2 regions of the Kitasatospora sp. NPDC048715 genome follow, and region 2 is predicted to be linked to the other one. Evidence: riboswitches for the same ligand, from Rfam matches in the RefSeq annotation. Region 2 holds a riboswitch; the other holds the start of a gene.

Region 1 (4,087 bases), on a different contig from region 2:
GTACGACGGGCGGACGACGGGCGGGCGGTGCCGGGTCAGCCGGTGACGAAGTAGCCGGTCAGGTCGGCGACGACGTTCACCGGGCCGCCGTGGTTGAAGACCGAGTAGGTGCCCCCGCCGGTGACCCCGGTGGTCACCGAGTTGGCGACGGTCTGCCCGGGTTCGACGTTCACGGTGGAGGTGTTCGGCGGCTGGCCCCCGCCCGGGAACACCGTGAGGTGGCCGGAGTCGGTCACGTCGGTGATCGTGACGTTGGCCTCGACACCCAGCACGTTCGGGACGGAGCCGTCCGCGGGCACGGCCTGGACGGCCGTGGTCGCCCCCTGCTGGAGCTTGCCGCCGGTGATCCGGGTGTCGAGGTTGCGGACCGGCGTCGTGAGCGCGCTGAACAGGCCCCTTCCGGACGGCCCGTAGTAGCCGACGACGTCGACGATCACGTGCACCCAGCCGGCGCGGTTGTAGACGTCGATCCGCCCGTCCGCGCCGACCGGCACCACGACCTGGTTCGCGACCGTCGATCCCACCGGGAAGTTGACGTTCGAGCCGTAGGCGGGCCGCTGCGTCCCGCTCGGGTACGCGGTCAGGAAGCTGTCCCAGGAGCCGTCCGTGGTGGTGACGTTGAGGACCACCGAGGTGGCGTCCGCGGTCCCCAGCTCGGGGCGGGCGACCTGGTAGCTGCGCACCGCGTCGCCGCCGAGCCGCCCGGTGCCGTCGCTGCGGCTGTCGGCGATCCGGGTCGGGGTCAGCGGGCCGTACTTGTCGGGCGCCGCGGTCCGGTAGTACCCGACCACGTCGAGCACGACATGGGCGGTGCCCGCGTTGTTGTAGACGTTGATCCACGGGGCGCCCCGGCCGACCGGACCGACCGCGATCGTGACCAGGTTGGAGATGGTCTGGCCGGCCTTGAAGTTGATGCTGGAGGTGGCGGGCTTGGTGCCGGCCGGGCCGGCCTTGGCGGCGAGCGTGACGAAGCCGTCGGCGGTCGGGTCGGTCACGGTGAGGTTGACCACCACGGCCGTGGCGTCGGTCGGCACGGCGGAGCCGCAGTACATCGGCGGGTGGCTGCCGCAGCGCTGCGACACCGGGGTGCTGTAGTACTCGCCTTCCTTGAGCGGTCCGAAGTGGTCGTGCGACGGGGTCTGGTCGTAGGAGCGGGTGTCCAGGATCCGGGTCGGGGACATCCCGACGAACCCGGCCGGTGCGGTCACGTCGGCGGCAGCGGTCACGGCCGCCGGTGCCGCGGCCGCCGGGACCGCGGCGAGCGCCGCCACGGTCAGGTTGAGCGCCGCGAGAGCGGCTGTGGACACGGCTGTTCTGGCCCGCATGATCAGGTTCCCCCCTGGTCGATGGCACCGGACGGGCGTTCTTCCGGCACTGGTTGGACGCTTGGGAACGCCGGGGGTTGTACGCCGCCGGACGAATTCTCGGGGGTCACCCGGGGGGTCGGGCTCGGGGTGATCTCGGGGTTCTCTCCGGGCCGTTGGGCCTCGTTCCGGCACTCGCGCCACCGTACGATCGAAGTACCGAAAGCAAGCGGGATGCGGCACCGGACGGCGGCCGACCCGAGGGGAGAAGAGGAACCGACATGGCTGAGCTCTGGAAGTCGCTGCCCTCCTGGGTGCGCAACATCGTCATCCCGGTGCTGGTCCTGGTGCTGGCCTGGAACATCGTCGCCTTCGTGTTCGGCGTCGTCGGCGCCCTGCTCTCGATCGTGATCAAGCTGCTGGTGGTGGTCGGCATCGCCGCCGCCGTGGTGGTCCTGGTGAAGAAGGCCGCCAAGAGCTGACCCACCACCCCGTAACGCCGCCCTGAGGCCCGGCCCCCCACGAGAGGGGGACCGGGCCTCGGCCGTTCTCCGGTATCCGATCGGCTACTGGTTGCGGTAGTAGCCGAAGAGGTCGACGACGACACCGGTCGCTCGACGGGGCGGGGTGACCGGCTCGTGGGGCGCTCTGGACCTGCGGCGATCGGCTCGCTACGGTGTTGGGCGTCGTGTGCAGGCAACACCGCCTGCGACGCGGGAGCTCGGAGCACCGGGCTGAGAGGACGCTGACCGGGACGTCGACGGACGGACCGACGGCTGCGTCGACCGCAGGAACCTGACCGGGTAATGCCGGCGTAGGGAGTAGAGGTCAGATGACCACGTTCGAAGCACAGCCGCAGTCTGCCCAGGGCGCCCCCAGCAGCGAGCGCACCGGCTACCCGACCCCGGCCTGGCGCAAGTCCTACCGCGAGGGGTCGCGTCCCGACCTGCGCGTTCCGTACCGCGAGGTGCGGCTCTCCAACGGCGGGTCCGTCCCGCTGTACGACACCTCCGGCCCGTACACCGACCCGTCCTTCGAGCCCGACGTGCGGCGCGGCCTGCCCGCCCTGCGGGACGCCTGGATCCGCCAGCGCGGCGACGTCGAGGAGTACGACGGCCGCGAGCCGCGCCCCGAGGACGACGGGATCAAGCACACCTCGCCGCGCGGCGGGAACCTGCGCAACCTGGACGCGGTCTTCCCCGGCCGGCCGCGTCGCCCGCTGCGCGGTCGCGGTGGCGTCGCCGTCACCCAACTCGCCTACGCCAAGCGGGGCTTGGTGACGCCGGAGATGGAGTTCGTGGCGCTGCGCGAGGGCCTGGCGCCGGAGTACGTGCGCGCCGAGGTGGCCCGCGGCCGGGCCGTCATCCCGGTCAACGTGAACCACCCGGAGGTGGAGCCGGCCGTCATCGGCACCAACTTCCTGGTGAAGATCAACGCCAACATCGGCAACTCCGCCGTCACCTCCTCGATCGAGGAGGAGGTGGAGAAGATGACCTGGGCCACCCGCTGGGGCGCGGACACCGTCATGGACCTCTCCACCGGCCGCAACATCCACACCACCCGCGAGTGGATCCTGCGCAACTCCCCGGTGCCGATCGGCACCGTGCCGCTCTACCAGGCCCTGGAGAAGGTGGACGGCAGGGCCGAGGAGCTGAGCTGGGAGGTCTACCGGGACACGATCGTCGAGCAGTGCGAGCAGGGCGTCGACTACATGACCGTCCACGCCGGCGTGCTGCTGCGCTACGTCCCGCTCACCGCGCGCCGCAAGACCGGCATCGTCTCGCGCGGCGGCTCGATCATGGCGGCCTGGTGTCTGGCCCACCACCAGGAGAACTTCCTCTACACCAACTTCGAGGAACTCTGCTCCATCCTGGCCTCCTACGACGTCACCTTCTCGCTCGGCGACGGCCTGCGCCCGGGCTCGATCGCGGACGCCAACGACGAGGCGCAGTTCGCCGAGCTGAAGACCCTCGGCGAGCTCGGCCGGATCGCCCGCGAGCACGACGTCCAGGTGATGATCGAGGGCCCGGGCCACGTCCCGATGAACAAGATCAAGGAGAACATGGATCTCCAGAAGGAGATCTGCGACGAGGCGCCGTTCTACACCCTCGGCCCGCTGACCACGGACGTCGCCCCCGGCTACGACCACATCACCTCGGGCATCGGCGCCGCGATGATCGCCTGGTGGGGCACCGCGATGCTCTGCTACGTGACCCCCAAGGAGCACCTGGGCCTGCCCAACCGGGACGACGTCAAGACCGGTGTGATCACCTACAAGATCGCCGCCCACGCCGCCGACCTGGCCAAGGGCCACCCCGGCGCCCAGGCCTGGGACGACGCCCTCTCCGACGCCCGCTTCGAGTTCCGCTGGGAGGACCAGTTCAACCTGGCCCTCGACCCGGAGACCGCCCGCGCCTTCCACGACGAGACCCTCCCCGCCGAGCCCGCCAAGACCGCGCACTTCTGCTCGATGTGCGGCCCGAAGTTCTGCTCGATGAAGATCTCCCAGAAGATCCGCGACGAGCACGGCGACGGTTCCACCGCCGTGGACACCGAGTTCGACGCCGAGGCCCTGGCGGGCATGGCCGAGAAGTCCGCCGAGTTCGCGGCCCAGGGCAACAAGGTCTACCTGCCCCTGGTCGACTGACCCGGGACGCCTGGGCGCCGCCCCGATCACCTCGGGGCGGCGCTTCGCCGTCCTCGCCGTCCTCGCCGTCCTCGGCTACTTCTCGGCGTCGCCGAAGACCATGCGGTGTCCGCGCGCGGTGTCCATGTACTCACGG
Region 2 (4,087 bases):
TTCGGGGCGACCGGTCGGGCGGGTGCGGCCCCGGGCGCGTCGGCGGATCACCGGCCGAGCTGCGCCAGCACCTCCGCGGGCCGGTTGGTGATGATCGCGGACACCCCGAGCTCCAGGCAGAGCTCGACGTCGGCCGGCTCGTCCACCGTCCACACGTGCACCTCGTGCCCCAGCTCGCGCAGCCTGGTCACCAGCTGCGGGCGGGCCCGCACCAGCTCGATGCCCGGGCCGGCGATCCGCGCCCCGCCCGGCAGCGGCGAACCCTCGCGCAGCCGGCCGAGCAGCGGCAGGGTCCGCTCGAACAGGAACACCCGCCGGTACTGCGGCGCGGCGGCGGCCACCCGGTTCAGCGCGATCGAGGAGAAGCTCATGATCCGGGCGGACGGGCGGTCGCCGCCCCGGGTCGCGCCGATCCCGAACCGCTCCAGCGTCCGCAGCAGCTCGGTCTCCACCCGGCCGCGGAAACGCACCGGGTGCTTGGTCTCGATCGCCAGGTCCACCGGGCGGCCGCACTCCACCACCAGCTCCAGCAGCCGCTCCAGCCGCAGCACGCCGCGCAGCTCCGGGTCGACGCTGGGGCGGCCGGTCTTCCAGGCGCCGAAGTCGTAGGCCTCCAGCTCGGCGAGGGTCATCGCCGAGACGGTGCCCCGGCCGTTGGAGACCCGGCCGATCCGGCGGTCGTGCACGCAGACCAGCGCGCCGTCGGCGGTGACCCGGACATCGCACTCCAGCGCGTCGGCGCCCTCGTCGAGCGCGCGCCGGTAGGCCGCGAGGGTGTGCTCGGGCAGGGCGTGGGAGGAACCGCGGTGGGCGATCACCTGGACGGACGGCACGGTGCGCGCCGCCGGCGAGGACAGGTCTGGGCTGGTCACAGGCCCAACGATAGGCGGCACAGGTGAAGCGCGGACAAAGACGGCCCCAACCTGTGGGGCCGTCTTCCTTCCCGCGGGGCCGTCCCGGCCGGGCCCGCGGGGCCGGGCCGCCCCCGCTTCGCCCGGTGCGGGGCGGCCCGCTCAGTGCCGGTCGGCGCGGCGGGAGAGCGGGGTGAGCGCCCAGGTGACCAGGGCGGGCACCAGGAAGGCGAACAGCGAGGCGGAGGTCCACTCCTGCGGGGTGAAGTGCAGCGACTCCTGGGCCGAGGTCCAGAAGTCCGTCCACCAGCCGGCCACCTTGGTCGGCGCGATGAACTGGTAGACCGCGAAGCCCAGGGCCCACGGCAGCAGCATCGGCCAGCGGGACGGCGCGTCGGCGGAGAGGTTCCAGCCGCGCCGCCCGGCACCGAGGAAGTAGTCCACCACGAGCACCGCCAGCAGCGGCACGAACACCGAGCCGATCAGACCGAGGAAGCCGTAGTAGGTGTCGGTGAACTCGTCGATCCGCAGCGCCAGCACGGTGGTCAGCGCGCCGATCGCGCCGGAGAGCACCCGGCGGTCCACCTTCGGCAGCAGGTTCTGCACCGACATCGCCGTCGAGTACACGTTGGCGAAGGACTGGTCCGTCTCGCGCAGCACCAGCACCAGCAGGAACAGCCAGCCGGCCCAGACCCCGAGGAAGGAGTCGAAGATCCGGTTCGGATCGCCGTCCGACTGCAGCAGCGCCATCAGGCCGAGCACGTAGCACCAGACCTGGGCGATCGTGTAGCCGGAGAAGCTGCCCCAGAACGCCGAGCGCGGGGAGCGCGAGTGCCGGGTGTAGTCGGCGGCCAGCGGGACGAAGGAGACCGACACGGCGATCATCGCGTCGGTGGCGCCCAGGAAGCCGTGCCAGTTGCCCGCCCCCGGGTCCGGCACGCCCTGGCGGCCCAGCTGGACGGTGAAGTACACCATGGCCACCGCGACCGCCCCGGCCACGAAGCGGCGCAGCACCGCGATCGAGCCCAGCGGCCAGATGGTCAGCGCCGTGGTCAGCGCGCCCGCGAGCAGGACGAACAGCCAGCGGTAGCCGGTGGTGTGCGCGACGGTCTGCGCGCCCGCCGAGATGGTCAGCAGCTCGAACACGCCCCAGCCGATGCACTGCACGATGTTCAGCACCGTCGGCAGGTACGACAGCCGGGTGCCGAACAGCCCGCGCAGGTTCGCCATCGCGGGGGCGCCGGTGCGGGCCCCGATCAGCGAGGCCACGCCGAGCATCGCGGTGCCGACCGCCGTACCGACCGTGATCGCGGTCACCGCGGCGGCCAGCGACAGCTCGCTGCCGGGGGCGCCGAGCACGGTGGCGGCGGTGGAGAAGCCGATCAGGCTGACGCCCAGGTTCATCCAGAGCGCGAAGTGGTCCCGGAAGCGCAGCGTGCGCGGCGGCTCGGTGTCCAGCACCAGGGGCGCTTCGACGTGCTCGGGGCGCTCCAGGACGGCGGTCGCGCCCGCGGCGGAGGCGTCCGCACCGGGGGCGGGAACGTTCGCGCCCGAAGAAGAGGATGGCGAAGCAGGCGGCATGGCCGATACTCCCTACGCCGGCATTACCCGGACAGGTTCCGGCGGTCAGCGCCCCCTCGACCGTCCGTCACTCGTGTGGCGTACGGTCGACATGCGCACTCTCAGCCTGGTGGGTCCAAGCTCCCGCGTGTCAGTTTGGAGCGACAGGCTAACCGGCACGGGGGCGAACGCCCAAGGCCGAGGGTGCGCGGTCCGCATCGCGGGACGCCCGGCGGGGGAGGGGAGCCTCGGCCGTCGGTGCCGGCGTCGGTGCCGGTGTCGGGTGTCGGCGTCTGCGTCGGCTAAGGATTCTTATGAGTTCTTCAGAGGGGTCCTTACGGCAATCGAATCGACAGTGCGAAAAACTATGGTCCTTGGTTCTGCCAGCTATGGAGGTCGTCCGTGAGCACCGAGCGCGAGGTTGGGCCCACCGGGCCGCAGGGGGAGCAGCCCGCCGGGCCGGGGGCGGCCGAGTCCGCTTCCGAAGGCCCCGCTCAGGGCGGGCACCAGCCGACCATGGCCTTCCGGCGGGTGCCCGAGCCGGAGTCGGGCGCCGTCGAGGCCGCCCCCGTCGAGGCGGCACCGCCCGTCGACGCCGTCGCGGCCGAGGGTGTCCCGGCCGAGGGCGGGCACAAGCCCACCGTCGCCTTCACCAAGGTGCCCGCCCCGGAGGCCCCCGCGGCCCCCGCGGCGCCCGCCGCCGAGCAGCCGGCCGTCGACCCGGTCACCGGCTACATCGACGCGCCGCCGCCGGTCCTGCCGCCCGCCCCGCAGGCTCCGGCGGCCCCGCCCGCCGCGCCCGCCCAGGCCGCGGCCCCCGCCGCCCCGGCGCTGCCGCCGGCCGACAACCCGTACGCCACCCCGACCCACGGCGTCCCGGCGGCCGGCACGCACGAGGGCTACGGCGCCGCTGCGGCCGCCCCCGTCGCGCACGAGGGCTACGGCGCCGCCCCGGTCGCGCCCGCCGTCCCCGCCGCGCACGGCCACCACCCCTTCGGGGCCGGTCAGCCGCTCGGCGGCTGGGGCCCCACCCACGACTCCACCTCCGGCGGCGCGGGCTACCCCGGCGGCCCGGCGGGCCCGTTCGGCTACCCGGCGGACCACCCCGGCGGTCCGGTCGGCCCCGGCGGCCCGCGCAAGAAGCGCGGCGGCCTGGTCGCCCTGATCGCGGCCGTCGCGCTGGTCGCCGGTGTCGCCGGCGGCGTGCTCGGCGTGACCGTCACCGACAACACCGACCGCGGCAGCTCCGCGAACGACCACCGCAGCACCACCGTGCAGGCCAGCGACACCCAGAAGAACGAGCCCGCCCCCGGCTCGATCGCCGCCATCGCGCAGAAGGCGCTGCCCAGCGTCGTCACCATCAAGGCGCAGGGCAACGGCGAGTCGGGCACCGGCACCGGCTTCGTCTTCGACACCGAGGGCCACATCCTCACCAACAACCACGTGGTCGCGCCGACCCTCAACGGCGGCAAACTGACCGTCAAGTTCGCCGACGGCAGCTCCTACAGCGCCTCGGTGCTGGGCCACGCCGAGGGCTACGACGTCGCCGTGGTCAAGATCGACAACCCGCCGAAGAGCAAGCTGACCCCGCTGCCGCTGGCCGACTCCGACAAGGTCAACGTCGGTGACGCCACCGTCGCGATCGGTGCGCCGTACGGCCTGGAGTCCACCGTCAC

What was found. A riboswitch is a leader RNA that binds a small molecule or an ion and turns the genes downstream of it on or off. The one in region 2 is predicted to bind thiamine pyrophosphate.
Region 1: linked by a shared signal. The riboswitch ahead of thiC (phosphomethylpyrimidine synthase ThiC) and the one ahead of ACGFSC_RS01165 (cytosine permease) in region 2 are both predicted to bind thiamine pyrophosphate.

Annotation. Positions count from the first base shown of each region.
Region 1 is NZ_JBICVH010000021.1:25,618-29,704, forward strand. It holds gene ACGFSC_RS33705 (hypothetical protein) at 36-1,307, opposite strand; gene ACGFSC_RS33710 (DUF5326 family protein) at 1,586-1,786, shown strand; TPP riboswitch at 2,008-2,142, shown strand; gene thiC (phosphomethylpyrimidine synthase ThiC) at 2,137-3,951, shown strand; gene ACGFSC_RS33720 (nuclear transport factor 2 family protein) at 4,027-4,087, opposite strand, start outside.
Region 2 is NZ_JBICVH010000001.1:243,186-247,272, forward strand. It holds gene ACGFSC_RS01160 (glycerophosphodiester phosphodiesterase family protein) at 48-872, opposite strand; gene ACGFSC_RS01165 (cytosine permease) at 1,014-2,432, opposite strand; TPP riboswitch at 2,425-2,569, opposite strand; gene ACGFSC_RS01170 (trypsin-like peptidase domain-containing protein) at 2,814-4,087, shown strand, end outside.